4 regions of the Streptomyces sp. NPDC048248 genome follow, and region 3 is predicted to be linked to each of the others. Evidence: riboswitches for the same ligand, from Rfam matches in the RefSeq annotation. Region 3 holds a riboswitch; each other region holds the start of a gene.
What was found. A riboswitch is a leader RNA that binds a small molecule or an ion and turns the genes downstream of it on or off. The one in region 3 is predicted to bind cobalamin.

Region 1: it holds a riboswitch for cobalamin, as region 3 does, so the genes downstream of both, cobN (cobaltochelatase subunit CobN) here and ACGFZW_RS07450 (prenyltransferase/squalene oxidase repeat-containing protein) in region 3, are expected to answer to the same signal.
Region 2: it holds a riboswitch for cobalamin, as region 3 does, so the genes downstream of both, metE (5-methyltetrahydropteroyltriglutamate--homocysteine S-methyltransferase) here and ACGFZW_RS07450 (prenyltransferase/squalene oxidase repeat-containing protein) in region 3, are expected to answer to the same signal.
Region 4: it holds a riboswitch for cobalamin, as region 3 does, so the genes downstream of both, ACGFZW_RS31250 (ribonucleoside-diphosphate reductase subunit alpha) here and ACGFZW_RS07450 (prenyltransferase/squalene oxidase repeat-containing protein) in region 3, are expected to answer to the same signal.

Annotation. Positions count from the first base shown of each region.
Region 1 is NZ_JBICZL010000005.1:387,344-391,511, forward strand. Features, by position in the region: gene ACGFZW_RS13095 (precorrin-8X methylmutase) at 1-503, opposite strand, end outside; gene cobG (precorrin-3B synthase) at 581-2,011, opposite strand; cobalamin riboswitch at 2,136-2,268, shown strand; gene cobN (cobaltochelatase subunit CobN) at 2,393-4,168, shown strand, end outside.
Region 2 is NZ_JBICZL010000023.1:74,144-78,311, reverse strand. Features, by position in the region: gene metE (5-methyltetrahydropteroyltriglutamate--homocysteine S-methyltransferase) at 185-2,548, opposite strand; cobalamin riboswitch at 2,710-2,930, opposite strand; gene ACGFZW_RS34290 (hypothetical protein) at 3,052-3,237, shown strand; gene ACGFZW_RS34285 (ATP-binding protein) at 3,586-4,168, shown strand, end outside.
Region 3 is NZ_JBICZL010000003.1:307,133-311,300, forward strand. Features, by position in the region: gene ACGFZW_RS07440 (energy-coupling factor transporter transmembrane component T) at 1-30, opposite strand, end outside; gene ACGFZW_RS07445 (SCO2322 family protein) at 27-746, opposite strand; gene ACGFZW_RS07450 (prenyltransferase/squalene oxidase repeat-containing protein) at 746-2,059, opposite strand; cobalamin riboswitch at 2,238-2,419, opposite strand; gene ACGFZW_RS07455 (MBL fold metallo-hydrolase) at 2,556-3,710, opposite strand; gene ACGFZW_RS07460 (aldehyde dehydrogenase) at 3,974-4,168, shown strand, end outside.
Region 4 is NZ_JBICZL010000017.1:66,586-70,753, forward strand. Features, by position in the region: gene ACGFZW_RS31240 (DUF3311 domain-containing protein) at 1-136, shown strand, start outside; gene mctP (monocarboxylate uptake permease MctP) at 205-1,827, shown strand; cobalamin riboswitch at 2,011-2,170, shown strand; gene ACGFZW_RS31250 (ribonucleoside-diphosphate reductase subunit alpha) at 2,330-4,168, shown strand, end outside.

The sequences.
Region 1 (4,168 bases), on a different contig from region 3:
ATGCCGATGACGGCGGCCGGGCGGGGCGCGCCCTCCTCGATCATCTCCAGCAGCCGGAACAGCGCGGTGGGCGCGTTGCCGACGGCCACCACGGCACCGTCCATCCGGTCCCGCCACAGCTCCATCGCGGCGGCGCTGCGGGTGGTGCCCATGCGGGCGGCGAGTTCCGGCACCGACGGGTCGGCGAGCGTGCACAGCACGTCGTTGCCGGCCGGCAGCCGCTTGCGGGTGACGCCGCTTGCGACCATGTTGGCGTCGCACAGGATCGGGGCGCCGGCGCGCAGCGCGGCGCGGCCGTTCGCCACCACCTCGGGGGTGAAGGCCAGGTCGCGTACGAGGTCGACCATGCCGCAGGCGTGGATCATCCGGACCGCGACCTGGCTGACGTCGGCGGGCAGGCCCGCGAGGTCCGCCTCGGCGCGAATGGTGGCAAAGGACTGGCGGTAGATCGCCGCCCCGTCCTTCTCGTAGTCGAACACTGTGCCCTCGGGGTGGTGGGTCATCTGATGGGTCGTGCGGTCGGCCGTGCTGTGAACTGTGCGGGGAGCCGCGGGGTCGGGTGGTGCGATGGGTCGTGCGGTCATGGAGCTGCCGGCGGGGTCGCGGTGGCGCGGGAGACGGCCGCGGCGACGTCCCGGAGCCGGGCGGTCGTGCCGGCAGGCCCGTCGTCCGCCACGCTCCCGGGGACGGACCGCCGGCCCTCCGGTCCCACGACGGACACCTCGTAGCCGTCCTCGGTCGCCAGGACGTCGACCCAGGTGCCGTGCGGATGGCCGCAGCGGCGTGCGCAGCCGGACCAGTGGACGGGGAGTTCCGGCGGGCCCACCGGGGAGCCGGTGATCACGACGGCGGCGTCGGCGCGGACGTCGGAGAGCGACTTGGCGCAGCCGGGGCGGCCGGTGCAGGCGCCCGTACGGTGCCAGGGGGAGGCGGGGTCGGTGAGGAGCCCGGCGTCCGCCAGCTCGCCCAGCCGGGGTGCGGCCGTGGCGGCCGGCAGGCCGGGGACGATCACACCGCGCCACGGGGTGACCCGCAGTGCGCTCGCCCCGTCGTCGGCCGCCACCGCGGTCAGCAGCCGCCACTGGGCGACGGTCAGCCGGCCCAGCGGCGCGAGGACGGACAGGGCGCGGGGGCCGGGGGAGCCGCCCGGTCCCGCGGGTCCTTCGACGATGCCGGGGACGGGGGCCTTCGTGTGGTCGGGAGCGGGGAGCGGCTGCTCGGGCGCCGGGACGTACGCGGCCGGAATGCCCGCGGCCCGCAGCGCATCCGCCGTACCGCGCGCGGTCAGGGCGTGCGCGGCGGGAAGCTCACGGACCCGCCAGGCGCCGCTGCCGCTCGCCGCGGCGGCGATGAGGAACGCCTCGGCGGCGACGAGCGCGGCGCGCGCGACGTCCGGTCCGCAGATCCGCACGGCCGCCGGGTCGTCGCCGACGTACAGCAGGGCACTGCTCTCGGCGGTGGCCTCCGCCACACTCCCCCGGGCCTCCCCGCACGGTTCTGCGACCAACCTCACATCACCGCCGAGCGCCGTCACATCACCCCTGCCGTCGTCCAGGACGAAGAGGAAACGGCCGGAGAGCGCCGTCGCGGACGCGCTCGCGCAGAGCAGCCCGTCCAGCTGACGGGCCCACAACCGCACGTCAGGGGGGGTGCGGCGGTCCAGACCCGCGAGCGGGGAGGCCAGGATGTTGCGGACGCGTTCGTGGCGTTCGGAGGGCAGCAGGCCCGCGTCGCGCAGCAGCTCCGCGAGCTGCTGGCCGCAGTCCTCCGCGAGGCCGCGCAGTTCCACGTTGCCGCGGGAGGTGAGGGAGAGGTGGCCGTCGCCCAGGCGCTCCGCGGCGTCGCCCAGCGCCGATGCCTGCCGGACCGTCAAGTCGCCTGCGGGCAGCCGGACTCGCGCCAGGCTGCCGTCGTCGGCGGAGTGCAGCCGCAGGGCTCCCGGGCAGGCGTCACCGCGGTCCCGTAGGGGCGGTGCGGCCGCAGCGGGCCGGAGCGAGGGGGAGGGCGGCATGGCGGCGAGCATACCGACGTCGGGCAACGGCGGACCGGGGGAGGCGGACCGGGAGCGGGGCCCGCGCGGGCGGGCCCGGAGGCGCTCTCCCCCGCCCGGCACAGAGCCCTTACTATGCAGGTCGGTGGGTCGGCTGATCCGCCGGACGCCAGCGACGGCGCCAAGGGAGGAAGCCCGGTGAGAATCCGGCGCGGTCCCGCCACTGTGAACCCGTTCCACGGGTGAGCCAGGAACTCCCGCCGTCCTCCTACCGCCCGGGGCGCGGACCCCGAGGAAGGCCTGACGCCGCATGCTGCAATCTTCCGGGGGGCGGCCCCCGCGCCTCCGCGCAACCACCGGGCCGCAGGGCGTGACCCGTGAGATCTCGCGAGGTGCATCCCTGTGATCCTGCTGCTGTCGACGTCCGACACCGACCTGCTGAGCGCCCGCGCCGCCGCAGGCCCCGTGCCGTACCGCCTCGCCAACCCCGCGCGCCTCGACCTCGACGAGCTGCCCGCGCTGCTGGAGGGCACCGACCTCGTCGTCGTCCGCCTGCTCGGCGGCATCCGTGCCTGGCAGGAGGGCCTGGACCTGCTGCTCGCCCAGGAGCGGCCGGTCGTCGTCCTCACCGGTGAACAGGCTCCCGACGCCCAGCTGATGGAGGCGTCCACGGTCCCGGTCGGCATCGCGGCCGAGTCGCACGCCTACCTCGCGCACGGCGGCCCCGCCAACCTCGACCAGCTCGCCCGCTTCCTGTCCGACACGGTGCTGCTGACCGGCCACGGCTTCGAACCGCCCGCGCCCGCCCCCACCTGGGGACAGCTGGAGCGCCCGGACGCCCGTACGGACATCGAGGGCCCGCTGGTGGCGGTGCTCTACTACCGCGCCCACCACATGAGCGGCAACACCGGCTTCGTCGACGCGCTCTGCGGCCGGATCGAGGAGGCCGGTGGCCGCCCGCTGCCGCTGTTCGTCGCCTCGCTCCGCGCGCCCGAGCCGGAACTGATCGACGCCCTGCGCCCGGTCGACGCGATCGTCACCACCGTCCTGGCCGCCGGCGGCACCAAGCCCGCCGAGGCATCGGCCGGCGGCGACGACGAGTCCTGGGACGCAGGCGCGCTCGCCGCCCTGGACGTACCGATCCTCCAGGCCCTGTGCCTGACCGGATCGCGGGCCGCCTGGGAGGAGAACGACGAGGGGCTGTCCCCGCTGGACGCCGCCTCGCAGATCGCCGTCCCCGAGTTCGACGGCCGGCTGATCACCGTCCCGTTCTCCTTCAAGGAGGTCGACGAGGACGGACTGCCCGTCTACGTCGCCGACCCCGAGCGGGCCGCCCGGGTCGCCGGCATCGCCGTGCGCCACGCCCGCCTGCGCCACATCCCGGCCGCAGACAAGCGCCTCGCGCTGGTGCTGTCCGCGTACCCCACCAAGCACTCCCGCATCGGCAACGCCGTCGGCCTGGACACCCCGGCCAGTGCCGTCGCCCTGCTGCGCCGACTGCAGGCGGACGGCTACGACTTCGGCGACGAAGAGGTCCCAGGACTGGTCTCCGGCGACGGCGACGAGCTGATCTACGCCCTCATCGAGGCCGGCGGCCACGACCAGGAGTGGCTCACCGAGGAGCAGCTCGCCCGCAACCCCGTCCGCATCCCGGCCGCCGACTACAAGCGCTGGTACGCCATGCTGCCGCAGGAACTGCGCGAGTCGGTGGAGGAGCACTGGGGCCCGCCGCCCGGCGAGATGTTCCTCGACCGCTCCCGCAACCCCGAGGGCGACATCGTCCTCGCCGCCCTGCGCCGCGGCAATCTGCTGATCCTCATCCAGCCGCCGCGCGGCTTCGGCGAGAACCCGATCGCGATCTACCACGACCCCGATCTGCCGCCCTCGCACCACTACTTGGCGGCCTACCGCTGGATCGCCGCCTCCCAGGACGACGGCGGCTTCGGCGCGGACGCGATGGTCCACCTCGGCAAGCACGGCAACCTGGAGTGGCTGCCCGGCAAGAACGCCGGCCTGTCCGCCGCCTGCGGCCCGGACGCGGCGCTCGGCGACCTCCCGCTCGTCTACCCCTTCCTGGTCAACGACCCGGGCGAGGGCACCCAGGCCAAGCGCAGGGTGCACGCCACCCTCGTCGACCACCTCGTGCCGCCGATGGCCCGCGCGGAGTCCTACGGCGAC
Region 2 (4,168 bases), on a different contig from region 3:
CCCGCCGGAAGACGGCACCTGCGTTCACCATGCCGCCGACCAAGGCTTCGCTGGCCGCCGATTCGCTCTCACCCTCAGCCGTCATGGATGGAACCCCACAGCCCGCTCCGCGGCGGGCGGACGGTTTCGAACCCGGCGGGTCCGGGCCGGACACGGTGGTGTCCGGCCCGGACTCAAGGGGCGGTCAGGAGGCGCCGGCGGCCAGCTCGCTGCGGATCTCGCGGGCGGCGGTGACGAGGTTCTCCAGGGAGGCCCGGGTCTCGGGCCAGCCGCGGGTCTTCAGGCCGCAGTCGGGGTTGACCCAAAGCCGTTCGGCGGGGATGGCCTCAAGTCCCTTACGGAGGAGGGCTGCTGCCTCTTCGGCGCTGGGGACGCGCGGGGAGTGGATGTCGTAGACACCGGGGCCGGCTTCACGGGGGTAGCCGTGCTCGGCCAGCTCGCGCGCGACCTGCATGTGGGAGCGGGCGGCCTCCAGGCTGATGACGTCGGCGTCGAGGGCATCGATGGCCCGGACGATGTCGCCGAACTCCGCGTAGCACATGTGGGTGTGGATCTGAGTGTCCGGCCGTACGCCACTGGTGGTGAGGCGGAACGCCTCGGTCGCCCAGTCCAGGTACCCGGCGTGCTCGGCTGCGCGCAGTGGCAGGGTTTCGCGCAGTGCGGGCTCGTCGACCTGGATGACGGAAGTCCCGGCGGCCTCAAGGTCGTTGACCTCGTCGCGCAGGGCGAGGGCCACCTGGCGTGCGGTGTCGCCCAGCGGCTGGTCGTCGCGGACGAAGGACCAGGCGAGCATGGTGACCGGGCCGGTGAGCATGCCCTTGACCGGACGCTCGGTCAGCGACTGGGCGTAGTGGGTCCAGCGCACCGTCATCGGCTCGGGGCGGGAGATGTCCCCGGCGAGGACCGGCGGGCGCACATAGCGGGTGCCGTAGGACTGCACCCAGCCGTGCTGGGTGGCCAGGTAGCCGGTCAGCTGTTCGGCGAAGTACTGGACCATGTCGTTGCGTTCGGGCTCGCCGTGCACCAGGACGTCGATCCCGGCCTTCTCCTGGAAGCCGAGCACGTCACGGATCTCGGTCTTGATGCGCTCCTCGTAGCCGGCGGTGTCGATCCGCCCGGCACGCAGGTCGGCCCGTGCCGTGCGCAGCTCGGTGGTCTGCGGGAACGAGCCGATCGTCGTCGTGGGCAGCAGCGGCAGGCCGAGGTGCGCGCGCTGGGCGGCGGTCCGTTGGGCATACGGCTGGGAGCGGCGCCCGTCGGATTCGGTGACGGCCGCGGTGCGGGCTCGCACCGCCGGGTTGTGGGTGAGTGCCGATCCGGCCCGGGAAGCGAGGTCGGCGCGGTTCGCGGCGAGTTCGCCCGCGATGGCTTCCGTGCCGCGCGCCAGGCCGCGTGCGAGGACGGCGATCTCCTGCGTCTTCTGACGGGCGAAGGCCAGCCAGCGGGCGATCTGCGGATCGATGTCGCGCTCGGCGGTGGCGTCCAGCGGGACGTGCAGCAGCGAACAGGAGGCCGAGACATCGACGTGGTCGGCGAGACCGAGCAGTGTGCCCAGCGTCGACAGCGACTTCTCGTAGTCGTTGATCCAGATGTTGCGGCCGTTGACGACGCCCGCGACCAGACGCTTGCCGGGCAGTCCGCCGACCGCGGCGAGGTCCTGGAGGTTGGCGGCGCCCGACTCGGTGAAGTCGATGGCGAGCCCCTCGACCGGCGCCTTGGCCAGGACGGTCAGCGCGTCGCCGAGCCGACCGAAGTAGGAGGCGACCAGGAGCTTCGGGCGGTCGGTGAGGGCCCCGAGCTCGCGGTGGGCGCGAGCGGCGGCATTCAGTTCCGCCGGGGTGCGGTCCTGGACGAGAGCGGGCTCATCGAGCTGCACCCACTCTGCGCCCGCTGCCCGCAGGTCGGCGAGGACCTCGGCGTACACCGGAAGGAGCCGGTCGAGCAGGGTCAGCGGCTCGAAGTCGGCGGTCACTCCCGGAGCCGGCTTGGCCAGCAGGAGGTAGGTGACCGGCCCGACGAGGACCGGGCGGGCGGCGTGCCCGAGCGCGAGTGCTTCCTTCAGCTCGGCGACCTGCTTGGTGGAGTCGGCGGTGAAGACGGTGTCCGGGCCGAGCTCGGGGACCAGGTAGTGGTAGTTGGTGTCGAACCACTTGGTCATTTCCAGCGGCGCGACATCCTGGGTGCCCCGCGCCATGGCGAAGTAGACGTCAATGGGGCATCCCCTGCTCGAGCGAAGCCGAGAGCTTGGGGAAGCGTCGGCGTCGACCGCCGCGCGGTGCCGCTCGGGGACAGCGCCGACCATGACACTGGTGTCCAGGACGTGGTCGTAGTACGAGAAATCACCGGACGGCACTTCGTGGATGCCGGCGTCGGCCAGCTGCTGCCAGTTCGCGCGGCGCAGTTCTGCCGCGGTCCGGCGGAGGGCGTCGGCGTCGACGCGGCCCTTCCAGTAGCCCTCGATGGCCTTCTTCAGTTCCCGGTGCTGTCCCTGGCGGGGGTAGCCGTACACGGTGGCCCGTGCTGCCGCGGCTGCGGACTTCGCTGTCACGGAACTCTCCTTCGCGAGATGTCTCGTCGGTGTCCCGGGAACGGAACGAGAGCGCGAAGGAACGACTCACCGGGCGGGGCCACGCGGTGGTGCTCTCGCGTGTGCCGCTCGATATGTACGCCGACCCGCCCACGAGGTCACCGGGATGGCCGCACGCGATCGGTCACGTGCGGGCAACGGGCAGGTCTTCGGACTCGCGGGCCCGTCTCGTACATGTACGAGACACCTACTGGCCGTCGCTTCCCAGACCCGGCCGGGTCCAGTGCGTATGACGGCGTTCGTTCCCACTCACCGCTGCGGGGCAGTCCCGGATTCCCACCGGGTTCCCTCTTACGACGCTCCCGCCTGGCGGACGGGGCGAACCAGCTGCACCTGTCACCCTAGAGGGACAACCGGCAGGCGCGCAGCCCGCACCGCATGGTGGACGGTGATAAGAGACACGGGCCGCGGACCCATATCCGGGGACACACAGCACTGCGCGGGGTGCGGAGCAATGTCACCGGATGCCCCGCACTCCCGCAGAGGCGCACCCCGCCGGGCTGGAGGCCGACGCGATGAGCAAGATCATCGCTGCCTTCACCGAGGACGACGAAGGCAAAGCGGCCCACGACGCCATGGGCGGATGTCTCCGAGCGTCGCCACTGTGGAAGCGCTGCTGCTCCCGCTCGCCACGGTGGGGCTGCTCATGAAGGTCTTTGGGGAATCAGGTCAGGTCAGGGGCATTGTCAGTGCGGTGCGGCAGGATGTGGGGACGAAAGCTTCACGGGGTGATGAGGCACCCCGTGATCGCCCGCCCACATTCCAACCACGCCTGTCGAACACCACGTTGGCGTCACACCGGTGTACGCGTTCGCCCGGCCGGAATCGATCACCGAGCCGTTTCGCCGGCACCGCGCCACACAAGGGTGACAAGTGCACGCGACACCTGGGTAACAAGCAGCGGTCGGGTGCGCCTCACCCCGTGCGACGCCTCTAGGATGAACGGCGTACGTCAACACGACTTGACGGTGCCGGACGGACAGGACAACGGGGAGACAATGACCAGCCCGACCCAGGCCCCGGAACAGGCCAAGGCCCATGAGCCCCACCCCTACATCGGGGGGCGCAATGCGGCGCTGCGCGCGCTCACCGCGTGGCGGACGGAGCGGCCGGGCGCGCCTCGGGTCGTCATCTTGACCGGAAGCCCGGGCACCGGATGTTCGCGGCTGCTCACGGGGTTCCTGATGCTCTGCGACCCGGAGTATCGCAAGGGGGTCGAGCTGGACCCGCTCGATCCGGCGACCGTGCCTGCGGACTTGCCCGCACCCGCGGTGCCGAGCGTTGCGGGGCTGACGGCAGCGCAGACCCTGTGGCTGCTCGCCGACCACTACGAGTTGTCCGCGACCCGCACCGCCGACATCTTCCCCGAACTCGGTCAACTCCCGTTGTCCGGGCGGCCGGTGACGATCGTGGTGCCGGATGTGGATCGGGCCGGTCCGGTGCGGGGGACGGGTGAGCCCGCGCATGTGGTGCGGGACGTGCTGAAGCCCCTCGCCGCCGTCGATTCCATACGCCTTCTCGCCGACGTGCCCCGGGAGTTCGCCACCGAGCTCGCCGAGGGCCTGCCGCCAGGCGTGGCCC
Region 3 (4,168 bases):
GGTGGTACGGGTCGCGCGCGGGGCGCTCATCCGCGCCGGCGGCGGGCCTGCCACACGGCCGCCGCTCCCAGCGCGAAGACGGCCGCGCCGCCACCGAGCAGTCCGGCGGACGGGCCGCCGTCCTCGCTGTCGCTCCCCGTACCCGAACCCTGCCCCGCCGACCGGCCCGAGGACGCGTCCTCGGGCGCGGAGCCGGCGCCTGGCGCGTCTTTCGACCCCTTGTCGCCCGATCCGTCGACCTGGTCCGCGCACCCTGACCGCGGGTAGTCGGCGACGGCGCACAGCAGGGCGTGGGAGTCGTACCGCAGCGGCCGGGCGACCGCGGCCAGCGCCTCGCCCGCCGAGGCGTCCTCGGGGACCACGGCGCAGTGTGTCCGCGGCTTCGGCGGGCGCTCCCCGCCGGCCGCGTCCGCCGCGCTGCCGAAGTCGATGACGACGCCGACCCGCTTGCTGTTCTCCTTGGCCGGTGTGCCCTCGCAGATCGCGTCGAAGTCGGCGGCCGTGCGCGGACCGGCGGCCGCGGCGGAGTCGGCGCTCACGGTGAACCGGAAACCCTCGACGGCCCCGTCGGCAGGCCGCATGGTGGCCGGCCCCTCGGTCGCGTACGCCCAGGAGCCACCGGAGCCGCCCGCCTTGCTGTTCCAGAAGGACCAGTAGCGGTACTCCTGTGCCTGGGCGGGCGCGGCGGCCAGGCCGGTGGCGGTGCCGGCCAGCAGGAGGGCGCCGGCGATACGGGGGAAGCGCATCAGAGGGCGTTCTTCTTCTTGCGGCCGCTCAGCAGGAAGCCGATACCGGCGCCGACGGCGAGCCCGACACCGACGACCCACCAGACGCTGATGCCGCTCCCGCCGTCCTCCGAGTCCTTCGCGTCGGCGTTCTTCCCCTGCTCCTGCCCGGCGGCCGGTGCGGGGCCGGTGGCGTTGAGGGCGGCCACCAGGTCGGTGCCGCCGAAGGAGCGCGGGTCGGTGCCCGTGGCGTGCGCGGCGAGCACCAGCTGGGCGTACGCCGCGGGGCCGTTCTGCTTCGCCCAGTCCGCCGCGTGCTGCTCCAGCCACTTCAGCGGCTTCTGCGCGGCCGTGCCGTGCGCTCCCGCGGCCAGCGCGAGGACGGTGTCGGCGGTGTTGCCGACGTCCGGCTGGTCCTCCGCGCCCGGCATCGCGGACAGCAGGTGCTGCCCGTTCGCGTCGAGCTGCGCGACGAGGTAGGCGTCCGCGCCCCCGGCCGCCGCCTTCCGGGCACCGGCGTCCGCGCTGCCCTGACTGCTTTCACCCTCGTCCTTGCAGGTCAGCGGCCGTATGGGGGTGTTGGCGTCCTTGCCCGTCGGCGCGACGACGAAGCCCTTGCCCAAGGTGCCCAGCGCGGCGGCCGCGGTGGCGTCGGCGTTCGGGGCCAGGGCGCCGTCCTTGGGCTGGAAGGCGAAGGCGCCGCGCTCCTTGGACTTCGCCGCGCAGCTCAGCTGGAAGGTCAGCAGGGCGTCGTAGGGGGACTTGCCGCCCTTGCCCGACGTCACGGTGGCCGGGTTCGCGCCGGCCGCGACGAGTGCGCCGATGACGACGGAGGTGGAGTTGGCGTCGCTGGGCGAGCCGGCCATGGAACTCCATCCGCCGTCCTTGTTCTGCACGGACTTCAGCCAGCCCACGGCCTTCTTCACCGCGTCACCGTGCCCGCCGAGCGCGGCCAGCGCCTGCACCGCGGCGCCCGTCTGGTTGGTGTCCCGCATCGTCTTGGCGGTACACGGCTTCGCCTGGTCGGCACGGAAGGCGGCGAACGATCCGTCGGCGCACTGCTGCCCGGTGAGCCAGTCGACGGCGGACGCCGCGGGCCGCAGGCCCACCGTGTCCTGCGCGAGCAGGGCGAGCGACTGCCGCCACACTCCGTCGTACTCCGGGGAGGCGGCGCCGTACAGGCCGGCGGGCAGTTTCGCGGGGGAGGGCGACGGGGCCGCGGCCGGTGCGGCGGAGTCGGCGAACGCGGCCGGGGCGGCGGCCGTGCCCAGCACCGCCGCGGTGGCCAGCGCCGCGGCGGCGCGGCGTGCCAGGACGGCGAAGGAAGGAGCCATGGGGGCCAGGGGAGCCATGGGGTCGGTGCCTCTCGGGTCGGTTCGCAGCGGTGTACGCAGCCGCGCTCGGCCGGCCACCCGCGCGCCCGGTCGTCGGGTCCGCGCGGTGGCACCGGGCTCAGCTCCGTATACCTCGACGGTGCCGCGCACCGGCCGTCCGTGGGCGGGGCCGGGGCGGGAGCCTTGGTCGTGCGCCAGCGGGTGCTCCGGCTCGTACGGCCGTGCGTGCCGCGAGAGCGTCGCGGTGCGCGGGCGGGCCGTCCTCACGGTTGCGGGTCAGCGCCGGATTTTCACCGGCTTCCCCCGATAGGCACGGATGAAGTTTTCTCGCACACCTTAACCGGCGCCCGCAAGGGACTCGCTCGCACGTACGGATATGGGTGGGTATGCGCCCCTGGGGCGGGGCTCCGGTCTCTGGGCGCGGGAGCGGGCCGCGGGGCCCTTGCCCGCGGGCGCCTCGGGTGGCCGCCGGGCGCAGGCCGGTGCCTCCTGGGCTTCACGCTGCCCGGTACGTCACCGGGTCGGATCCGGGGACCGGTTCGGCATGCCCGAGTTTCACCAGGCGGCGCAGGTGTGCCTCGGCTTCCGAGACGGCGATGTTGCGGGAGCCGTAGGGGATCTGCTCCCAGGGGCGGTTCCACTCCATCGCCACCGCGAGCTGCCAGGGCGTGAGGGGTTCGCGGAGCAGTGCTCTCAGTCCGGACAGGCGCTCTTCGTGGTGGGCGAGGAGTTCCCGCACGCGCCCGTCCGCGTCGGCGAAGGCGTGCTGATGGGCGGGCAGCACCTCGGCCGGGGCGAGCCTGCCGATCCGCTCCAGGGAGTCGAGGTAGTCGCCCAGCGGGTCGGTGACCGTGGCGTCGTCCGGATCCTCGTACAGCCCGACGTGCGGGGTGATGCCGGGGAGGAGGTGGTCGCCGGAGAAGAGCCGGCCGAAGCCGGAGGGCCCGGCCGCGGCCGCCCCGGCTCCCGGCCCCCCGGCCCCCGGCCCACCGCGCACCGCAGTCCCGCCCCCCGCGCCGGTGGCCTTCGCGCCCCCGGCACCCGCCCCGACCCCCGCGCCCCGCCCCGGGTGTTCCTCCTCCAGATGCAGGCAGACGTGTCCCGGGGTGTGCCCCGGCGTCCAGATCGCGCGCAGCCTGCGCCCCGGGAGGTCGAGCAGCTCGCCGGGGCCGATGTCGCGGTCCGGCAGCGCGGGCCGCCTGGCGGGCAGCGACCGGGCGCCGCCCTTGGCGCGGGCCGCCCGCAGGGGCGCGAGGTGATCCTCGGGCGCGCCCGCCGCCGTGAGTTTGGCGGTCAGGTAGTCGAGCCACCGGCCCGGCTGCGCGTCGCGGGTGCGGCGGATCATCGCCGTGTCGGCGGCGTGCATCGCGATCCAGGCCCCGGACGCCTCGCGGACCTTGGCGGAGAGGCCGTGATGGTCGGGGTGGTGATGGGTGATCAGGACGCCGTGCAGGTCGGTGAGGGCGAAGCCGCACCGCTCGACGCCGGCGACGAGGGTGTCCCAGGAGTGCGGGTCGTCCCAGCCGGTGTCGATGAGCACCGGGCCGCGGTCGGTCTCCAGGAGGTGGACGAGGGTGTGGCCGAGCGGATTGTCCGGGATGGGGACGGCGATGCTCCACACCCCGCCCCTGTGGTCGGTCACCTGTGTCATCCCGGTCCCCTCTCGGTGTGGGCATGCCCGTTCACTATAACTAGAACGAGTTTCAGTGCGTCCTGAAGTGGGCTCTTTCGTAGTGGAGTTGAGGTGGTGGACGGTTCGTGGTCGAGGGGCGCGGGGGCGGCGGTGCGGTGATTGTGTGTGCGCCGTGGACTCCTGCAAAGGGAACTGGTATCAGTTTCTGATGCAGCGTCAGGTGTCGGTGGAGCGTGAACGCCCGCCGGCCGAGGGCGGCCAACCCGCGGGAGGCGGCAGCGATGAGCGATCTCGTCGAGCACGGAAAGCTCTATATAGGCGGTGAGTTGGTCGACCCGGCCGGCCGCGACACGATCGAGGTCGTCTCACCGCACACCGAGCAGGTCATCGGCCGGGTGCCGCATGCCTCCCGGGCCGATGTCGACCGCGCGGTGGCCGCGGCCCGCACGTCCTTCGACTCCGGGGTCTGGGCGCGA
Region 4 (4,168 bases), on a different contig from region 3:
GCCGACCTTCATAGGGATCCCGTTCTTCTACTGGTACCAGATGGCGTGGGTGTTCATCTCGACCGCGCTGACGATGACCGCGTACAAGCTCGTACAGCGTGAGCAGCGCGCGCGTAAGGCGGGTGCGGCGCAGTGACTCTCCTGACGATCGCTTCGGCGGCCCCGGCCGCTCCGGTCCGGCTGGCCGCCTCGGCCACCGACGGCGTGAACGGCGTCGCGCTGGCCGTCTTCGTGTTCTTCTTCCTGGCCGTGACGGTCATGGGCTTCCTCGCCGCGCGCTGGCGCAAGGCCGAGCAGTCCGCGAACCTCGACGAATGGGGCCTGGGCGGCCGGAGTTTCGGCACCTGGGTGACGTGGTTCCTGCTCGGCGGCGACCTCTACACCGCGTACACCTTCGTCGCCGTCCCGGCGGCCATCTACGCGGCGGGCGCGGCCGGCTTCTTCGCGGTGCCCTACACGATCCTGGTCTATCCGCTGATCTTCACCTTCCTGCCCCGGCTGTGGTCGGTGTCGCACAAGCACGGCTACGTCACCACCTCCGACTTCGTGCGCGGCCGCTTCGGCTCCAAGGGCCTGTCGCTGGCCGTGGCGCTCACCGGCATCCTCGCCACCATGCCGTACATCGCGCTCCAACTGGTCGGCATCCAGGCCGTCCTTGACGTGCTGGGGATCGGCGGCGGCGAGACCACCAACTGGTTCGTCAAGGACCTGCCGCTGCTGATCGCCTTCGCCGTCCTGGCGGCCTACACCTACTCGTCCGGACTGCGGGCGCCCGCGCTCATCGCGTTCGTCAAGGACGGTCTGATCTACCTCGTCATCGCGGTGGCGATCATCTACATCCCGATCAAGCTGGGCGGCTTCGACGCGATCTTCGACTCGGCCGGGAAGGCGTTCGCCGAGCCGGGACCGACCGGTAAGCCGCGCGGCGAGCTGGCGAGCGGCCCCAACGCGCAGTGGGCCTACGCCACGCTGGCGCTGGGCTCGGCACTCGCGCTGTTCATGTACCCGCACTCGATCACCGCGACGCTGTCCTCGCGCAGCCGCAACGTGATCCGCCGCAACACCACGATCCTGCCGCTGTACTCCCTGATGCTGGGCCTGCTCGCGCTGCTGGGCTTCATGGCGATCAAGGCCGGCACGGAGATCCACGGCAACCCGCAGCTGGCGATTCCGCAGCTCTTCGAGGACATGTTCCCGAGCTGGTTCGCCGGCGTCGCGTTCGCCGCGATCGGCATCGGCGCCCTGGTGCCGGCCGCCATCATGTCGATCGCCGCGGCCAACCTCTTCACCCGCAACGTCTACAAGGACTTCCTGAAGCCGGACGCCACCCCGGCCCAGGAGCACAAGGTCGCCAAGCTCGTCTCGCTGCTGGTGAAGGTCGGCGCCCTCGCCTTCGTCCTGACCATGGACAAGACGGTCGCCATCAACTTCCAGCTGCTGGGCGGCATCTGGATCCTGCAGACCATGCCGTCCCTCGTCGGCGGCCTGTTCACCCGCTGGTTCCACCGCTGGGCGCTGCTCGCCGGCTGGGCGGTCGGCATGGCGTACGGCACGCTCGCGGCGTACGGCGTGGCCAGCCCCACCCAGGCGCACTTCGGCGGCTCCAGCAGGGAGATCCCGGGTATCGGCGAGATCGGCTACATCGGCCTGACCGCGTTCGTGCTGAACGTCGTGGTCACAGTCGTGCTGACCTTCGCCCTGAAGGCCGCGAAGGCGCCGGAGGGCGTCGACGAGACCAGCCCGGGCGACTACACCGCGGACGTCGGCGACAAGGGCGTCAGCCCCGACCTGCCGCCCGCCACCGCTGAGGCCCCCGTCGGCCACTGAGCCACCGCACCGCCCCCGGCCACGGGCCGTCGCACCTCAGGGTGCGGCGGCCCGTTCGCATGCCCGGCGCGGTGCGGGAAACCGGCGGACGCCGCGCCCTGGTGCGCTGTCAGACACGCACGAGTGGACGGACAGACACGACTCGATCACTCGCGACTCACAAGATATGGGGGTGCACACGAGAACCCACCACCACATGTATGCTCGTGCTCGCTGTCGCCACAGGGGAATCCGGTGCGAATCCGGAACTGTCCCGCAACGGTGTACGAGTGCGCCCATAAGGCCCCAAGCCCTATCGCGCGCCCGTGGAGTCCGAAGACCTGCCGACGGTACGCCCGCACCGCCATCGGTGCGAGCGTCGATACGTCCGGGCCCCGTGGGATGGGCCGGTGGACGCCGCGCGGTGTGCCCGCGCATCCCGAAGAATCCGGGATGCCGCATGCCCGCGCGCGCCCGTCGCGCCCCTCCCTCCTGGCCCCCGCCGAGTGAGGGAGAGCATCACGTGACCATCGCGCCAACGGAGCCCGCGTCAGACGCCGAGGTCGTGCGGTCCGCGCCGCCCGCCCCCGCCGACCGGGTCGAGGACGGTCCCGGCGTCGCCCTGCTGCGCACGCTGACCGAGCTGACCGAGGACCTGACCGCGACCGACCCCGGCAAGGTGGCCGCCGCCGCCCTCCGCGGCCGCCACGCGGGCTCCGACGAGGCGGAGTTGCGCTCCCTGGCGATCGAGGCCGCGGCCGGTCTGATCGGTGACGAGCCGCAGTACTCCCGCCTCGCCGCGCGGCTGCTCACGCTCGCCATCGCGGAGGAGGCCGCGGGCCAGGGCGCCACCTCCTTCTCCGCCTCGGTGGACGTCGGCCACCGCGAGGGGCTGATCGCCGACGCGACCGCCGGGTTCGTGCGCACCCACGCCGACCGCCTGGACGCCGCCGTCGACAAGGCCCTCGCCGACGGCGCCGACGACCGCTTCGGCTACTTCGGCCTGCGCACCCTGCACTCCCGCTACCTGCTGCGGCACCCCACCACCCGTCAGGTCATCGAGACGCCGCAGCACTTCCTGCTCCGGGTGGCCTGCGGTCTCGCCGAGAACGACTCCCGCGCCGCGCTGGACGACGTCGCCGAGCTGTACCGCCTCACCAGCTCGCTGTCCTACCTGCCCTCCTCCCCCACCCTGTTCAACTCCGGCACCCGCCACCCGCAGATGTCCTCCTGCTATCTGCTGGACTCCCCGCTGGACGAGCTCGACTCGATCTACGACCGCTACCACCAGGTCGCCCGGCTCTCCAAGCACGCCGGCGGTATCGGTCTGTCGTACTCCCGGATCCGCGCACGGGGGTCGCTGATCCGGGGCACCAACGGCCACTCCAACGGCATCGTGCCGTTCCTGCGCACGCTGGACGCCTCGGTCGCGGCGGTGAACCAGGGCGGCCGCCGCAAGGGCGCCGCCTGCGTCTACCTGGAGACCTGGCACGCCGACATCGAGGAGTTCCTGGAGCTGCGCGACAACACCGGCGAGGAGGCCCGCCGGACGCACAACCTCAACATCGCGCACTGGATCCCGGACGAGTTCATGCGCCGCGTCGAGGCGGACGCCGACTGGTCGCTGTTCTCGCCTTCGGACACCCCGGAGCTGGTGGACCTGTGGGGCGCGGAGTTCGACGCCGCCTACCGCAGGGCCGAGGCCGAGGGCAAGGCGCTCAAGCAGATCCCGGCCCGGCTGCTGTACTCGCGGATGATGCGGACCCTGGCGCAGACCGGCAACGGCTGGATGACGTTCAAGGACGCCGCCAACCGCACCGCCAACCAGACCGCGGAGCCCGGCAAGGTCGTCCACTCGTCCAATCTGTGCACCGAGATCCTGGAGGTCACGGACGACGGGGAAACCGCGGTCTGCAACCTCGGGTCGGTCAACCTCGCCGCGCACCTCGGCGACGAGAACGCCGGCTGGGAGGAGGCGATGGACTGGGAGCGGCTGGACGCGACGGTCCGTACCGCCGTCGCCTTCCTCGACCGCGTCGTGGACATCAACTTCTACCCGACCGACCAGGCCGGCGCCTCCAACTCCCGCTGGCGGCCGGTGGGCCTGGGTCTCATGGGTCTGCAGGACGTCTTCTTCCGGCTGCGGCTGCCCTTCGACTCCCCCGAGGCGCGGGAGCTGTCGACCCGTATCTCCGAGCGGATCATGCTCGCCGCGTACGAGGCGTCCGCCGACCTCGCGGAGCGGCACGGCCCGCACCCGGCCTGGTCCTCGACCCGCACCGCCCGCGGTGTACTGCACCCCGACCACTACCCGAACGCCGAGCCCCGCTGGGCGGACCGGTGGGCGGCGCTGCGGAACCGG